DNA from 3 places in the Kitasatospora sp. NPDC058218 genome. Region 1 is predicted to be linked to each of the others. Evidence: predicted binding sites of a transcription regulator. Region 1 holds the regulator's gene; each other region holds the start of a gene.
What was found. Region 1 encodes HrcA, which represses chaperone genes, less so after heat shock. Its sites were predicted from a motif close to TTNGCACTCNGNNNNNCNGAGTGCNAA; they were not measured.
Positions count from the first base shown of each region.

Region 1 (5,410 bases):
CACCCTCACCCTCCAGGGCCGCCTGCTGGCCGACGCGGTCGTGCGTGACCTGGTGGACTGACGTTCGCTACCGTGGGTGTCAGCCGTCGGGACGTGGACGTCCTGGGGATCACGCTGGACACGGGCGAGTTCGGCGCGCTCCGAGCGGGGTTCAGTCCTCCGAGGCCACGAAGTCGATCAGTTCCTCCACCTTGGCCAGCAGCGCGGGCTCCAGGTCCTTGTAGGAGTCGACCGAGGCGAGGATCCGCTTCCACGCGGCGGGGGTGTCCACCGGCCAGCCGAGGCGGCGGCAGACGCCCTCCTTCCAGTCCTCGCCGTACGGGACGTCCGGCCAGCCGGGGACGCCGACGGAGGAGGGCTTCACGGCCTGCCAGACGTCGATGTACGGGTGGCCGACGACCAGCACCGCCGTGCCGGTGACCCGGGCGGCGATCCGGTGCTCCTTGGTGCCGGGGAGCAGGTGGTCGACCAGGACGCCGAGCCGGCGGCCGGGGCCGGGGGCGAAGTCGGCGACGATCGCCGGCAGGTCGTCGATGCCCTCCAGGTACTCGACGACCACGCCCTCGATCCGCAGGTCGTCGCCCCAGACCCGCTCGACCAGCTCGGCGTCGTGCCGCCCCTCGACGTAGATCCGCGACTCCCGGGCCACCCGGGCCCGGGCGCCGGGGACGGCGACCGAGCCGGAGGCCGTCCGGCCCGGGGCGCGTGAGGGCGCCGGTGCGGCGGCGGCGGGCCGGACCAGGGTGACCGCCTTCCCGTCGAGCAGGAAGCCGCGCGGGACCAGCGGGAAGACCCGGTGCTTGCCGAAGCGGTCCTCCAGGGTGACGGTGAACCCCTCGGCGGTCTTCTCGCAGCGCACCACCGCCCCGCAGAAGCCGGTCGCGGCCTCCTCGACCACGAGGTCCCGCTCGGCGGGCACTTCGGGGGCGGGCTGTTGCTTCTTCCACGGCGGGGTCAGGTCCGGTCCGTACTGGCGGCTGCGCATGCAGGTGACTATAGGCAGCGCCGCCGGCCGGCGGCGGGGGCGTCACAGGCCCGGCGCGCCCCAGACCGGGAACCAGCGGGTGAGGTCCTTCTCCAGCCGCAGGTCGTTCCCCAGCATGGCGTTGACCTGCAGTTCCAGCGGGCTGTTGCGCTTCTCCCCGCCACCCGGCGCCGGCGCGAACGGGTAGAAGGTGCCGCGCTTGTAGAGGTAGACCAGCGCCAGCGGCTGCCCCTCGGCGCTGCGGAAGCCCACCAGCGAGCAGAGCAGCTGCGGGCCGAAGCCGTTCGCCTCCAGCTCGCTGTTGACCGCGTGCAGGTCGTTGACCAGCTCCGGCAGCTCCTCGGGGGTGTGTCGGGCGAGCAGCCAGGAGTACCCGTAGGCGTCCTTGGAGGCCTCCACCGGGACGCCGCCGCGCTCGGTGTCGGCGTCCAGCAGGGCCCGGACCTGCCGCTCGACCTCGACGAACGCCCCGCCCTCGACGGAGGCGAAGCAGACCGACCCGACACCGGTCGGCCGGAAGCCGGCCGCCGCCTCCAGGGTCAGCGCGGCCGACGGCACGCCGAACAGCTGGTCGAGGTCGGGCCTGACGGGCTTGGTGCGGCCGAACAGCGCGTCCAGGATTCCCACGGCGGTCCCCTCCGGGGTTCGTACGGCGGCTCAGCGGCCGAGCTCGGTGGAGATCCTCACCAGCTGCTCCAGCCGCTTCTCCAGCGACGGGTGGGTGGAGAACAGCTGCGAGGCGGCGTCCCGGGCGCTGAGCGCCGGGGCGAAGTAGAAGGCGTTGTACGCCTGCGCCTGGCGCAGGTCCTTGGTCGGGATCGCGGCGATCTGGCCGGTCACCTTGGTCAGTGCCGAGGCCAGCGCGCTGGGCCGGCCGGTGAGCTGGGCGGCCGCCCGGTCGGCGGCCAGCTCCCGGTAGCGGGAGAGCAGCCGGGTGAGCAGGAAGCTGATCGCGTACACCACGACCGACACCAGCGGGATGACCAGCGCGGCGATCGCGGCGTTGGAGTCGTTGCTGTTGCGGGCGCCGCCCATGAAGCCGCCGTACATCGCGATCCGGGTCATCGCCCCGGCCAGCACCCCGAGGAACCCGGCGATGGTCATCACCGCGACGTCCCGGTGGGCGACGTGCGACAGTTCGTGCGCCAGGACGCCCTCCAGCTCCTCGGGCTCCAGCCGCCGCAGCAGCCCGGTGGTCACGCAGACCACCGCGTTCTGCGGGTTGCGGCCGGTCGCGAAGGCGTTCGGCATGTCGTTGTCGGCGACCGCCACCCGCGGTTTGGGCATGTCGGCGAGCGCGCAGAGCCGGTCGACGGTGCCGTGCAGCTGGGGGTACTGCTCCGGGGTCACCCGGTGGGCGCCCATCGCCCGTTCGGTGATCTTGTCGCTGAACCAGAACTGGGCCACGAACAGCCCGCCGGAGATCAGCACGATCAGTGGCCAGGCGCCGCGCAGCAGCGCGATCAGCAGGCCGGTGAAACCGACGTACAGCAGCCCGATCACGAACATCGTCCCGACCATCCGGCCGGTCAGGCCGCGGTCCGGTGCGAAGCGGGTGTGCTGGCCCGAGGTCGACATCGCTGGTCCTCCGTTCGCCGTTCGCTATCGATGCTGCCACCCGGCCGGGCCCGCGGCATCACCCGCGTGCCGCGGAGTGCGGGCAGGATCACCCCGGTGGGACCGTTCCTGCCGTCGGACCCGGGCCTTACACTGGCAGGTACGGTTCTGGCACTCGTCTGTTCAGAGTGCCAAAGCCGCGGTCCGCCCAGAGCGGCCCGGAACATGCCAGAACGGACACATGTCACCACGGACAACGTGCGAAGAGGGAGGTGCGTGCCCCATGGCCGGTGAGGTCCGCCAGCTCGACGAACGCAAGCTCGCCGTGCTCCGCGCCATCGTCCAGGACTATGTGGGCACCGAGGAGCCGGTCGGCTCCAAGGCCCTCGTCGAACGACACAACCTCGGGGTCTCCCCGGCCACCGTCCGCAACGACATGGCCGCGCTGGAGGAGGACGGCTTCATCCACCAGCCGCACACCAGTGCCGGGCGGATCCCCACCGACAAGGGGTACCGCCTGTTCGTCGACCGGCTGGCCGAGGTCAAGCCGATGAGCGCGCCCGAGCGGCGGGCCATCCGGCACTTCCTGGACGGCGCGGTGGACCTGGACGACGTGGTCGCCCGCACGGTCCGGCTGCTCGCCCAGCTCACCCGGCAGGTCGCGGTGGTCCAGTACCCCTCGCTCTCCCGGTCCACGGTGCGCCACATCGAGCTGGTCGCGCTGGCTCCGGCCAAGGTGATGCTGGTCCTGATCACCAACACCGGCCGGGTCGAGCAGCGGATGGTCGACTGCCCGGGCACGGTCGGCGAGGTGGTCCTCGCGGACCTGCGGGCCAGGATCAACGCCCGGGCCGTCGGCGTGCGGCTGCCCGAGGTGCCGGGGCTGCTGGACGAGCTCCCGGCGATGTTCGAGGCGACGGACCGGCCGGCCGTCACCGTCGTCCTGGCGACGCTCTTCGAGGCGCTCGCCGAGCAGAACGAGGAGCGGATCATGCTGGCCGGCACGGCCAACCTGACCCGCTTCGGCCACGACTTCCCGCTCACCATCCAGCCGGTGCTGGAAGCACTGGAGGAGCAGGTCATCCTGCTCCGCCTCCTGGGTGAGACCGCCGACGCCGGGATGACGGTCCGGATCGGTCGGGAGAACGCGTACGAAGGGCTCAATTCCACCTCGGTCGTCTCCGTCGGTTACGGTTCGGGCGACGAGAGCGTGGCCAAACTGGGTGTGATCGGTCCGACCCGGATGGACTATCCGGGCACAATGGGGGCGGTGCGAGCGGTGGCACGGTACGTGGGCCAGATCCTGGCCGAGTCGTAGGGAACGGCCGGTGTCACATAGGTGACACCGGTACCAGTCGCAAGCACTTCTACAGGCGGAACAAGCGGAGCATTTGGTGGCCACGGACTACTACGCGGTACTCGGCGTCCGACGGGATGCGGGGCAGGACGAGATCAAGAAGGCGTTCCGGCGCCTGGCGCGCGAACTGCACCCGGACGTCAACCCGGACCCGAAGACGCAGGAGCGGTTCAAGGAGATCAACGCCGCCTACGAGGTCCTCTCCGACCCGCAGAAGCGGCAGGTCTACGACCTCGGCGGGGATCCCCTCTCGCCCAACGGCGGCGGCGCGGGCGGCTTCGGCGCGGGCGCGGCCGGTTTCGGCTTCTCCGACATCATGGACGCGTTCTTCGGCGCGGCCTCCGGTCAGCGCGGCCCGCGCTCGCGCACCCGGCGCGGCCAGGACGCCATGATCCGGCTGGAGATCACCTTGGAGGAGGCCGCCTTCGGCACCACCAAGGAACTCCAGGTCGACACCGCCGTCACCTGCACCACGTGCAGCGGCGAGGGGGCCGCTCCCGGCACCTCCGCGCAGACCTGTGACATGTGTCGCGGCAAGGGCGAGGTCTCCCAGGTCACCCGGTCCTTCCTGGGCCAGGTCATGACCTCCCGGCCCTGCCCGCAGTGCCAGGGCTTCGGCACCGTCGTGCCGACCCCGTGCCCGGAGTGCGCCGGCGACGGCCGCGTGCGGGCCCGCCGCACCCTGACCGTCAAGATCCCGGCCGGTGTCGACAACGGCACCCGGATCCAGCTGGCCGGCGAGGGCGAGGTCGGCCCCGGCGGCGGCCCCGCCGGCGACCTCTACGTCGAGATCGCCGAGACCACCCACCCGACCTTCCAGCGCCGCGGCGACGACCTGCACTGCACGGTCACCATCCCGATGACGGCCGCCTCGCTCGGCACCCAGGTGCCGCTGCAGACCCTGGACGGGCTGGAGGAGGTCGACATCCGGCCCGGCACGCAGTCCGGCCAGTCGATCCCGCTGCACGGCCGCGGCATCACCCATCTGCGCGGCGGCGGCCGCGGCGACTTGATAGTGCATGTCGAGGTGCAGACGCCCTCCAAGCTCGACCCCGAGCAGGAGGACCTGCTGCGCCGCCTCGCGGTGCTGCGCGGCGAGGAGCGGCCGTCCGGCCAGTTCGCGCCGGGCCAGCAGGGGTTGTTCTCCCGGCTGAAGGACGCCTTCAACGGCCGCTGACCGCACCGGCGCCCGGTGACCCCGCTCCGGCGGGTCACCGGGCGCCGTCGTTCCCCCGCCCGTACCCCCCGACTCCCAGGAACCGCCATGACCGCGCCCGTGTTCGTCGTCGAGACCGCGCAGCTCGCCTCCGCCGCCCCCGGCGCGGTGGTCCGGCTGGACGGCCCGGAGGGGCGGCACGCCGCCGCCGTGAAGCGGCTGGAGCCGGGCGAGGCGGTGACCCTGGCCGACGGGCTCGGCCTCGGGGTCGACGGCACGGTCACGGCCGTCCACGGCAAGGACGCCGTCGAGGTGACGGTGGCCGCGGTCCGCCGGGAGGCCGAGCCGGCGCCGC
Region 1 covers NZ_JBHVWC010000034.1:23,381-28,790, forward strand. The annotation lists gene hemW (radical SAM family heme chaperone HemW) at 1-61, shown strand, start outside; gene ACFVYI_RS21755 (DUF3097 domain-containing protein) at 152-985, opposite strand; gene ACFVYI_RS21760 (hypothetical protein) at 1,028-1,612, opposite strand; gene htpX (zinc metalloprotease HtpX) at 1,643-2,563, opposite strand; gene hrcA (heat-inducible transcriptional repressor HrcA) at 2,826-3,860, shown strand; gene dnaJ (molecular chaperone DnaJ) at 3,937-5,076, shown strand; gene ACFVYI_RS21780 (16S rRNA (uracil(1498)-N(3))-methyltransferase) at 5,164-5,410, shown strand, end outside.

Region 2 (5,410 bases), on a different contig from region 1:
GCTCTGCGACGCGGACCTCGCCGTCCTCGGCGGCGCCCCGCAGGCCTACACCGCGTACGCGGCCGCGGTCCGCGAGGAGTACGCCTTCGTCCCGGATCCGGACTTCCGCGCCGGGCGCGCCGACGTCCTGCGCCGGCTCCTGGCACTGCCCGCGCTCTACCGCACCCCCACCGCCCACGAGCGCTTCGACGCCGCCGCCCGCGCCAACCTGGCGGCCGAACTCGGCCGGCTCGACGGCTGACCGGGCCGCTCGGGGCGTCCCGGCCGACGAACGCATCGAACGCAAAGGCCCGGCCCGGCGCACGGAGCGCCGGAGCCGGGCCGGTCACGATCAGGCGAGCTCCCCGACGGGCGCCACCACCACCCCCGCCTTGCCGCAGACCCAGTGCGGCTCCGGCCCCAGCTCGGGCTCGACACCGAGCGCGTGCGGGTCCCCGTCGGCCGCGCAGGAGGTGCAGAGCGGCCAGCGGCCGTACGCCTCCAGCAGCGCGTCCTGGACGTCCTGGGCGACCAGACCGAGCACGTAGTCGGCGCCGTCCGGCCACTGTTCGAGCCACCACCGGCGGTGCGTCACGGCGTTCTCCACCAGCGACACCACGGCGGCGTCCGCCACGTCCCGCGCGGTCAGGTCGGCCAGGATCAGCGCCCGCGCGTTGTGCAGGGCGTTCTCGATGTCGTCAGCGGTGGCAGCCATCCGCCCATTGTCCCAAACCGGGGCCGGACACAACGCCGCACGGGCGGCTCCCCGAGGGGAACCGCCCGTGCGATCAGGAATCGACCGATCCGGAGAGGATCAGAAGTCCATGTCACCGCCCGGCATGCCGCCGCCGGCGGCCGCGGCGGCCTTCTCCGGCTTGTCGGCGATGACGGCCTCGGTGGTGAGGAACAGCGCCGCGATGGAGGCGGCGTTCTGCAGCGCGGAGCGGGTGACCTTCGCCGGGTCGATGATGCCCTCGGCGATGAGGTCGACGTAGGTGTTGGTCGCGGCGTTCAGACCGTGACCGGCGGGGAGGTTGCGCACCTTCTCCACCACGACACCGCCCTCGAGGCCGGCGTTGGTCGCGATCTGCTTGATCGGGGCCTCCAGCGCCACGCGGACGATGTTGGCACCGGTGGCCTCGTCGCCCTCCAGCTCCAGCTTGTCGAACGCGACAGCGGCCTGCAGCAGCGCGACGCCACCACCGGCGACGATGCCCTCCTCGACGGCGGCCTTCGCGTTGCGAACGGCGTCCTCGATGCGGTGCTTGCGCTCCTTGAGCTCCACCTCGGTGGCCGCGCCGGCCTTGATGACGGCCACGCCGCCGGCCAGCTTGGCGAGGCGCTCCTGGAGCTTCTCGCGGTCGTAGTCCGAGTCGCTGTTCTCGATCTCGGCACGGATCTGGTTCACGCGGCCGGCGACCTGGTCGCTGTCGCCGCCACCGTCGACGATGGTGGTCTCGTCCTTGGTGATGACCACCTTGCGGGCGGTGCCCAGCAGGTCGATGCCGGCGTTCTCCAGCTTGAGGCCGACCTCCTCGGAGATCACGGTGCCACCGGTGAGGATGGCGATGTCGCCGAGCATGGCCTTGCGGCGGTCGCCGAAGCCCGGGGCCTTGACGGCGACGGACTTGAAGGTGCCGCGGATCTTGTTCACGACCAGGGTCGACAGGGCCTCGCCCTCGACGTCCTCGGCGATGATGACGAGCGGCTTGCCGCTCTGCATGACCTTCTCCAGCAGCGGGAGCAGGTCCTTGACCGAGCCGATCTTGGAGTTGGCGATGAGGATGTACGGGTCCTCGAAGGTCGCCTCCATCCGCTCCAGGTCGGTGGCGAAGTAGGCGGAGATGTAGCCCTTGTCGAAGCGCATGCCCTCGGTGAGCTCGAGCTCCAGGCCGAAGGTGTTGCTCTCCTCGACGGTGATGACACCTTCCTTGCCGACCTTGTCCATGGCCTCGGCGATGAGCTCGCCGATCTGGGTGTCGGCGGCCGAGATGGAGGCGGTGGAGGCGATCTGCTCCTTGGTCTCCACGTCCTTGGCCTGGGCCAGCAGCTGGTCGGAGACGGCCGCGACGGCCTTCTCGATACCGCGCTTCAGGGCCATCGGGTTGGCGCCGGCGGCGACGTTGCGCAGACCCTCGCGAACGAGCGCCTGGGCCAGCACGGTGGCGGTGGTGGTGCCGTCACCCGCGACGTCGTCGGTCTTCTTGGCGACCTCCTTGACGAGCTCCGCGCCGATCTTCTCGTAGGGGTCCTCGAGCTCGATCTCCTTGGCGATGGAGACACCGTCGTTGGTGATCGTGGGAGCGCCCCACTTCTTCTCCAGCACGACGTTGCGGCCCTTGGGGCCGAGCGTGACCTTCACCGCGTCGGCGAGCTGGTTCATGCCACGCTCAAGGCCGCGGCGAGCTTCCTCATCAAAGGCGATGATCTTGGCCATCAGAAGTGGTCCTCCGGGACACGGTCGACTGCTCGGACCAAGGGGTGCCCGCGACGGACGGCCCTGGTGTGCGGGGGTCCTTTCCCCTACCGCTCCCGGGGGCCTCACCGACCCGGTCCGCTGTCACTCTCACACTGTGAGTGCTAACGCCAATGATTAGCACTCCGGGTAGGCGAGTGCAAGCCCAATCGCCCAACCCGCGAGCCGCGTCCGCCCCCGCGGGCCGCCCCCGCGGGCCCGTCGGCGACCCCGCGCCGACCCCGCGTCGGACCCTCGCCGCGCCCTCGCCGAACCCCCCGCCGACCCGCCACGGAGCCCTCCGCCGACCGCCCGCGCCGGCCCTCGTCGGACATGCCGACGGGCCCGTACGACATATGTCGTACGGGCCCGTCGTGAAGCAAGAGGTGCACCAGCCGATTGGGCCGAGCCGAACTCCTGGGGTCGGAAAGGTCAGACCGCGGCGCGGACCATGTCCGCCTGCGGGCCCTTCTGCCCCTGAGAGATCTCGAACTCGACCCGCTGGCCCTCCTCAAGGGTGCGGTAGCCGTCCATCTGGATCGCGCTGTAGTGGACGAAGACGTCCGCACCACCGTCGACCGCGATGAAGCCGTAGCCCTTCTCCGCGTTGAACCACTTGACGGTGCCCTGAGCCATTCCGAACTCCCCTAGTGCTGTGCTGGCCCTTCACGCGCCCGCAGGTCGCGGGCCCGGGTCTGGTTTGAGGCCGGCCCGGGGAACCCCCCCTGGGCGCAGCCGTGCACGCCACAATCGTCCGCGGAGACCACCGGAAGGCATCCGGTGAGCGGGTGATTGCGTCGACCGCGGCTGAATGTATCCGGATCGACGCCCTCTGCAACAGGGTCAACCGCCGGGAATTCACTCGGCCCGTCAAGGGACAGGCCAGGCCAAAGCGGGAGGAAATCGGCATTTCACGCCGGACATAGCGGACGAATTACCCAAATGCCTTCGAGAATTCTGACATCTGCCTGACATGTTTCACGGTCACGGCCCCGGCGCCGGTCTCAGCGGCCGGACAGACACCGGCAGTACGGGCGCGGACGGATTCGAGTACCGGAAGCGAGGGGGGAGGGGATGCCCTCTTCCCGGACGAGCGACACTCTACTCCCCCGGACCGAAAAATATTCCCGCCGGAATGCGACGGGCCGCTCGCACGTACGGAGAGCGGAATTCCGTACGTGCGAACGGCCTGGTCGGAAACGACCCGGCCGATAAACGACCTGGTCGGAAAGGGGCGGGTCAGCAGCCGCCGGCCACCGCGGGAATGATCGAGACGCTCGCGCCGTCCTTGATCTCGGTGGCCAGGCCCTCCGCGAAACGGACGTCGTCGTCATTGACGTAGACGTTGACGAACCGGCGCAGCTTGCCGGCGTCGTCCAGGATCCGGGCGGCGATCCCGGCGTGGTTCTTCTCCAGGTCGGCGATGACGTCGCCCAGGGTGGCGCCCTCGGCGGTCACCTCGGCGGTGCCGCCGGTGTAGGTGCGCAGGATGGTCGGGATGCGGACGGTGGCGCTCATGGGGGTCTCCTCGGGCGGAACGGCGCAACGGCGCAACGGCCGGGCTGCGGGGGGCTGCGGGTGGGTCAGGCGGACGCGAGGCCGGCGTCGCGGAACGAGGCCAGCGTCGGGCGGATGACGGCGGTCATCCCGGAGTCGGAGACGGCGTCCAGCGTCTTCAGACCGTCACCGGTGTTGATCGCGACGGTCTCCTTGGCCGGATCCAGCTGCCCGGTCTCCACCAGCTTCTTCAGCACGCCGACGGTCACCCCGCCCGCGGTCTCGGCGAAGATGCCCTCGGTCCGGGCCAGCAGCTTGATCGCGGCCACCACCTCGGCGTCGGTGACGTCCTCGACGGCCCCGCCGGTGCGGCGGGCGATGTCCAGCACGTACGGGCCGTCGGCCGGGTTGCCGATCGCCAGCGACTTGGCGATGGTGTTCGGCTTGACCGGCCGGATCACGTCCTGGCCGGTCTTGAAGGCCGTCGACACCGGCGAGCAGCCGGCCGCCTGGGCGCCGAAGATCCGGTACGGCCGGTCCTCGACCAGGCCCAGCTTGATCAGCTCCTGCAGGCCCTTGTCGATCTTCGTCAGCTGCGAACCCGAGGCGATCGGGATGACGATCTGCTCCGGCAGTCGCCAGCCGAGCTGCTCGCAGATCTCGTACGCCAGCGTCTTGGAGCCCTCGCCGTAGTACGGGCGCAGGTTGACGTTCACGAAGCCCCAGCCCTCACCGGCCGGGTCCCCGATCAGCTCGGAGCAGAAGCGGTTCACGTCGTCGTAGTTGCCCTCGATGCCGACCAGCTCGCCGCCGTAGACACCGGCCATCACGACCTTGCCCTGCTCCAGGTCGTGCGGGATGAACACGCAGGACTTGAAGCCGGCCCGGGCCGCCGCCGCGCCCACCGCACCGGCCAGGTTGCCGGTCGAGGAGCAGGAGAGGGTGGTGAAGTTGAACGCCCGCGCCGCCTCGATCGCACAGGCGACCACGCGGTCCTTGAAGGAGTGCGTCGGGTTGCCCGAGTCGTCCTTGACGTGCAGCTGGGCGGTGAACCCGAGCTCGCGGCCCAGGTTGTCCGCCTTCACCAGCGGGGTCCACCCCGGGTTGAGGTTCGGCTTGCCGGCGACGTCGGCCGGGACGGGCAGCAGCGGCGCGTAGCGCCAGATCGACGCCGGACCGGCCTCGATCCGCTTGCGGAGCTCCTCCGCGCCCTCGCTCCCGAAGTCGTAGGCGATCTCCAGCGGCCCGAAACACTCCAGGCAGGCGAAGCTGGGACCGAGCGGGAAGCGGGTACCGCACTCGCGACAGGACAGTGCGACGGCGGGGCCGAGATCAACGGTGGCGGGTGCGGGTGCGGCGGTGTCGATAGCCATGATGGCGGAGGCCTCTCTCCTCATCTTCCCCGTGACGCGGGCGCGCCACAGGACGGAATTGGCACCTGTCCCGCCGGGGCCCGAGGCCTGCCGTGCGAGAAGGTTG
Region 2 covers NZ_JBHVWC010000013.1:7,114-12,523, reverse strand. The annotation lists gene ACFVYI_RS10240 (hypothetical protein) at 1-241, shown strand, start outside; gene ACFVYI_RS10235 (hypothetical protein) at 332-694, opposite strand; gene groL (chaperonin GroEL) at 794-2,416, opposite strand; gene ACFVYI_RS10225 (cold-shock protein) at 2,867-3,070, opposite strand; gene ACFVYI_RS10220 (ubiquitin-like small modifier protein 1) at 3,674-3,952, opposite strand; gene thrC (threonine synthase) at 4,018-5,304, opposite strand; SAM riboswitch class I at 5,322-5,410, opposite strand, start outside.
Region 2: a site for HrcA is predicted at 2,573-2,599, ahead of groL (chaperonin GroEL). Genes of this name have one in related genera too.

Region 3 (5,410 bases), on a different contig from region 1:
CGCTGGGGTCCGAGATGGTCTGGCGCGACCGCGCGCCCTCGGCCTTCGACCTCTCGGCCGACTCCTCGCTGCCCGTCACCGAGGTCCACGTCCCGCACACGGACGTGCACGGCCAGGCGTACCAGGCACTGGGCGGCGGGCGGTGACCACCACCGCCGTGATGTGGGAGGCGCGGGCCGCCGACGGCCGCGGCGCCGAGCTGTCCGGCTGGGTCCGCGAGGTCGCGCTGCCCGCGCTGCGCGGCTCGGCCGGCCTGGTCCGCACCGAGCTGTTCGGTGCGCCGGGCGAGCGCGTGCTGCTGATCACCTGGTGGACGGCGGAGCCGGTGGCGCTCGCCGAGCCGCCCGCCGAGCTGATCGGCCGTCCGGTGCACCGCTGGTCCTTCGTCAGCGAGCATCTGGAGTAGCCGTTCGCAAGCTCGTCCTGGAACCGAACAGCTGACCGTTACCGTGCATAGCTGAGGAACAGCTGGACGGTACCGGGGAGCGCGGCGCGGTGAAGTGGCACGGGCGGGGCAGGACGAGGACGTACGCGGTGGGGGCGCTGGCCCTGCTGGCCGCCGCCACCGGCTGTGGCAGCGGCGGTGCGGGCGCCGGGCCGGCGGCCACGGCCGCCACGACGCCGGCGGCCGCGGCCACCGCACCGCGGACGGCGCCCGCGGCGAGCCCGACGCCGGCCGCGGCGCCCGCCGGCGGGGACGCGGCGGCCTGGGCGAAGTGGAACCTCAAGCCGTTGCCGCCCGCTCCCGCGGCGCCCGCGGACAAGCCGGTCAAGCTCGAACGGACCGGTGCCGTGCCGGTGTTCAGCGAGGTGAGGACCACCGACAAGGTCGTCTTCGTCACCATCGACGACGGCGCCGAGAAGGACCCGAAGTTCGTCGAGATGCTGACCGACCTCAAGGTGCCGATCTCGATGTTCCTGACCCGGGACATCGTCAAGGAGAACTACGGCTACTTCAAGCCGCTCCAGGCGCTCGGCAACCACATCCACAACCACACCGTGGACCACGCCCAGATGAGCAAGGTCGCGCCGGAGAAGCAGAAGTCCGAGATCTGCGACGCCCAGTCCGCGCTGACCCAGCAGTACGGCAGCGCGCCGTTGCTGTTCCGCCCGCCGTACGGGGACGGCGCCAGCACCGCGGCGCTGAACACCTCGGTGCAGCAGTGCGGGCCGCGCGCGATCGTGCTCTGGCGCGAGTCGATGCAGATCCACGACATGCAGTACCAGGCGGCGGACAAGAAGCTGCGGCCCGGCGACATCGTGCTCGCCCACTTCCGGGGGCCGAAGGACCTCAAGGGCGAGACGATGACGCAGATGTTCGGGGAACTGCTGGCCCGCATCCAGGAGCAGGGTTTCGCGGTGGCCCGGCTGGAGGACTACATCCAGGCGCCCGCCACCTGACCGGGCCGCGCACCCGATCGGGCGCTACGGGAGCGCCACCGGCCGGCCGAGCATCATCAGCGGGCCGTGGTCGGTGCGGCAGAGGATCACCGTGACGCTGTTCGGCCCGCTCGGCTTCAGCTGGCGGCGCAGGTCCTCCGGGGTGATCGCCATCCCGCGCTTCTTGATCACCACGGTGCCGACGGCCCGCTCGCGCAGCAGCGCCTTCAGCTTCTTGATGTGGAACGGCAGCACGTCGGTCAGCTCGAAGGCGTGCGCGTACGGGGTGGCGACCAACCGGTCCGAGGTGATGTAGGCGATCTTCGGGTCGATCAGCCGGCCGTGCACCTGCCCGGCCACCTCGGCGACCAGGTGGGCCCTGATCACCGCGCCGTCCGGCTCGTAGAGGTAGCGGCCGACCGGCCCGGCCGGCGGGTCGGGCAGGTCGCCGCCGGTCAGCGAGGCGCCGTGCGGCAGCAGGGTGGCGCGGTGCGGGCGCGCGGCTCCGGTGCCGAACCAGAGCACCGCCTCCTTGACGTCGCCGTGGTCGGAGACCCACTCGGCCTCCGCGTCGGCCGGCACGGCCTCGTGCGGAATGCCCGGGGCCACCTTGAGCGCGCCGATTGGGGTGCGCCGGCCGGCCTCGATCGCCCAGGAGAGCGGCGGGGCGTACGCCTCGGGGTCGAACACCCGGCCGCGCGCGGTGCGGCGGGCCGGGTCGGTGAAGACCGCGTCGTAGCCGGTGACGTCGACGTCGGCGACGTCCGCGCACCGCACCTCGACGAGGTCCGCCAGGCCCAGCGCGGCGGCGTTGGCGGCGGTGGCCGCGCAGGCCGCCGGGTCCTTGTCGACGGCGAGCACCTCGATGCCGGCCCGGGCCAGCGCGAGGACGTCCCCGCCGATCCCGCAGCAGAGGTCGGCCAGCCGGCGCACGCCCAGGTCGGCGAAGCGCCGGGCCCGCCACTCGGCGACGCTGCGCCGGGTGGACTGCTCGACGCCGTTGGGCGTGAAGTACATCAGGTCGGCGTCCGCGCCGAACTTCGCCCGCGCCCGCTGCCGCAGCCGGGCCTGCCAGAACGCGGCCGAGACCAGTTCCGCCGAGTGCTCCCGGCGCAGCCTGGTCGCCAGTGCGAGCTCCTCCTCGGGCGCGAACTCGCGCAGTTCGGCGAGCAGGGACTGACCCTCGGGGGTCAGCAGGGGCTGCAGGTTCTCGGTCTCCACCCGGTCATTCTCCCCGGTCGGGGCGTCCGCCCGCCCGGAGCGGGCGGGTGGCGGAGCGGGGAGCGGGCGGGTGGCGGCCGCGGCATCGCACAGCAGTACGGCCGGGTACCCGCCGTCCGAACCGTTCGGGCGCGCCGTTGGCACTCTGGTTGACTGAGTGCTAACCGCGGCCTATGGTCGTCCTTGGCACTCTCCACCAGGAGAGTGCTAACGCGAAGAAGCGTGTCTGACCCCCGCGACGGCAGGCCCGCAGGTTCGCCACTACCCGTTAGACAACCCCGTAATCTCCGAAGGGGAGCTCGGACGTGACCACCAGCAGCAAGGTTGCCATCAAGCCGCTCGAGGACCGCATTGTGGTCCAGCCGCTCGACGCCGAGACCACCACGGCCTCCGGCCTGGTTATCCCGGACACCGCCAAGGAGAAGCCCCAGGAGGGCGTCGTCCTGGCTGTCGGCCCGGGCCGCTTCGAGGACGGCCAGCGTCTGCCGCTCGACGTCGCCGTCGGTGACATCGTCCTGTACTCGAAGTACGGCGGCACCGAGGTGAAGTACCAGGGCGAGGAGTACCTCGTCCTCTCGGCGCGCGACGTTCTCGCCATCATCGAGAAGTAAGCAGCACCGAGAAGTAAGACGTTCCAGCCCGCCCCGGATCCGTGTCCCAGTGACAGGGGCCCGGGGCGTGGTTGTTGGTTCACGTAAGTCCGGTGGCCGGCGTGCCGGCCGCAGCCCCGAGGGAATAGGGAACATGGCGAAGATCCTGCAGTTCGACGAGGACGCCCGCCGCTCGCTGGAGCGCGGTGTCAACAAGCTGGCCGACACCGTCAAGGTGACCATCGGCCCCAAGGGCCGCAACGTCGTCATCGACAAGAAGTTCGGTGCCCCGACGATCACCAACGACGGCGTCACCATCGCGCGTGAGGTCGAGCTGGACGACCCGTACGAGAACCTTGGCGCGCAGCTCGTCAAGGAGGTCGCCACCAAGACCAACGACGTCGCGGGTGACGGCACCACGACCGCCACCGTGCTGGCCCAGGCCCTGGTCAACGAGGGTCTGCGCAACGTCGCCGCCGGTGCCGGCCCGGCCGCCCTGAAGAAGGGCATCGACAAGGCCGTCGCCGCCGTCTCCGAGCACCTGCTCTCCATCGCCCGCGAGATCGAGGGCAAGGACGACGTCGCCGCCGTCGCGTCCCTCTCCGCGCAGGACACCCAGGTCGGCGAGCTGATCGCCGAGGCGATCGACAAGGTCGGCAAGGACGGTGTCATCACCGTCGAGGAGTCCAACACCTTCGGTGTGGAGCTGGACTTCACCGAGGGCATGCAGTTCGACAAGGGCTACCTGTCGCCGTACTTCGTCACCGACGCGGAGCGGCAGGAGGCGGTCCTGGAGGACCCGTACATCCTGATCAACCAGGGCAAGATCTCCTCCATCCAGGAGCTGCTGCCGCTGCTGGAGAAGATCCTGCAGGGCGGTGCCTCGAAGCCGCTGCTGATCATCGCCGAGGACGTCGACGGCGAGGCGCTGTCCACCCTCGTGGTGAACAAGATCCGCGGCACCTTCAACGCGGTCGCCGTCAAGGCCCCGGGCTTCGGTGACCGCCGCAAGGCGATCCTGGGCGACCTGGCCACCCTGACCGGTGCCACCGTCATCTCCGAGGAGGTCGGCCTCAAGCTCGACCAGGCCGGTCTGGACGTGCTGGGCACCGCCCGCCGCGTGACCATCACCAAGGACGAGACCACCGTCGTCGACGGTGCCGGTGACAGCGAGGCCGTGGCCGGCCGCGTCGCCCAGATCAAGGGCGAGATCGCCAACACGGACTCCGACTGGGACCGCGAGAAGCTGCAGGAGCGCCTGGCCAAGCTGGCCGGCGGCGTCTGCGTCATCAAGGTCGGCGCCGCCACCGAGGTGGAGCTGAAGGAGCGCAAGCACCGCCTGGAGGACGCCATCTCGGCGACCCGTGCCGCGGTCGAGGAGGGCATCGTCGCCGGTGGTGGCGCCTCCCTCGTCCACGCCGCCAAGGTGCTGGAGGGCGGCCTGGGCCTGGAGGGCGACGAGGCGACCGGTGTCGCGGTCGTCCGCAAGGCGCTCGCCGAGCCGCTGCGCTGGATCGCCCAGAACGCCGGCCTCGAGGGTTACGTCATCACCCACAAGGTCGCCGAGCTGGAGGCCGGTCACGGCTTCAACGCCGCCACCGGTGAGTACGGCGACCTGCTGAAGGCCGGCGTCATCGACCCGGTCAAGGTCACCCGCTCCGCGCTGGAGAACGCCGCGTCGATCGCCTCCCTGCTGCTCACCACCGAGACCCTCGTGGTGGAGAAGAAGGAAGAGGAGGCCGACAACGGCCACTCGCACGGTGGTCACGGCCACTCCCACTGACGCCTGATCAGTGACCGCAGGCCCGGTCCGCGCCCCTCGGGGGTACGGGCCGGGCCTGCGGCGTGTCCGCGCGTTTCACTCTTCAACTATCAGTTGAATTTTGCATAACGCAAAGATTGCCTTATAACTGAGGCATGATCGAGGCCCGCCATCTGCGCGTACTGCGTGCTGTCGCCCGCACCGGCTCCTTCTCCGCCGCCGCCCGTGAACTGGGCTGTACGCAGCCCGCCATCAGCCAGCAGATGAAGGCCCTGGAGAAGTCCGTGGACACCCCGCTGGTGGTCCGTTCGGGGCGCGGCATGCAGCTGAGCGAGGCCGGGCGGGTGCTGCTCAAGCACGCCACCGGAATCCTGGCCGGGCTCTCCGCGGCCGAGGAGGAGGTCGCTGCGATCGCCGGACTGCGGGCCGGGCGGGTGCGGCTGGTCTCCTTCCCGAC
Region 3 covers NZ_JBHVWC010000040.1:33,750-39,159, reverse strand. The annotation lists gene tsaD (tRNA (adenosine(37)-N6)-threonylcarbamoyltransferase complex transferase subunit TsaD) at 1-146, shown strand, start outside; gene ACFVYI_RS24530 (hypothetical protein) at 143-406, shown strand; gene ACFVYI_RS24525 (polysaccharide deacetylase family protein) at 496-1,401, shown strand; gene ACFVYI_RS24520 (SAM-dependent methyltransferase) at 1,426-2,601, opposite strand; gene groES (co-chaperone GroES) at 2,907-3,212, shown strand; gene groL (chaperonin GroEL) at 3,346-4,974, shown strand; gene ACFVYI_RS24505 (LysR family transcriptional regulator) at 5,109-5,410, shown strand, end outside.
Region 3: a site for HrcA is predicted at 2,739-2,765, ahead of groES (co-chaperone GroES). Genes of this name have one in related genera too.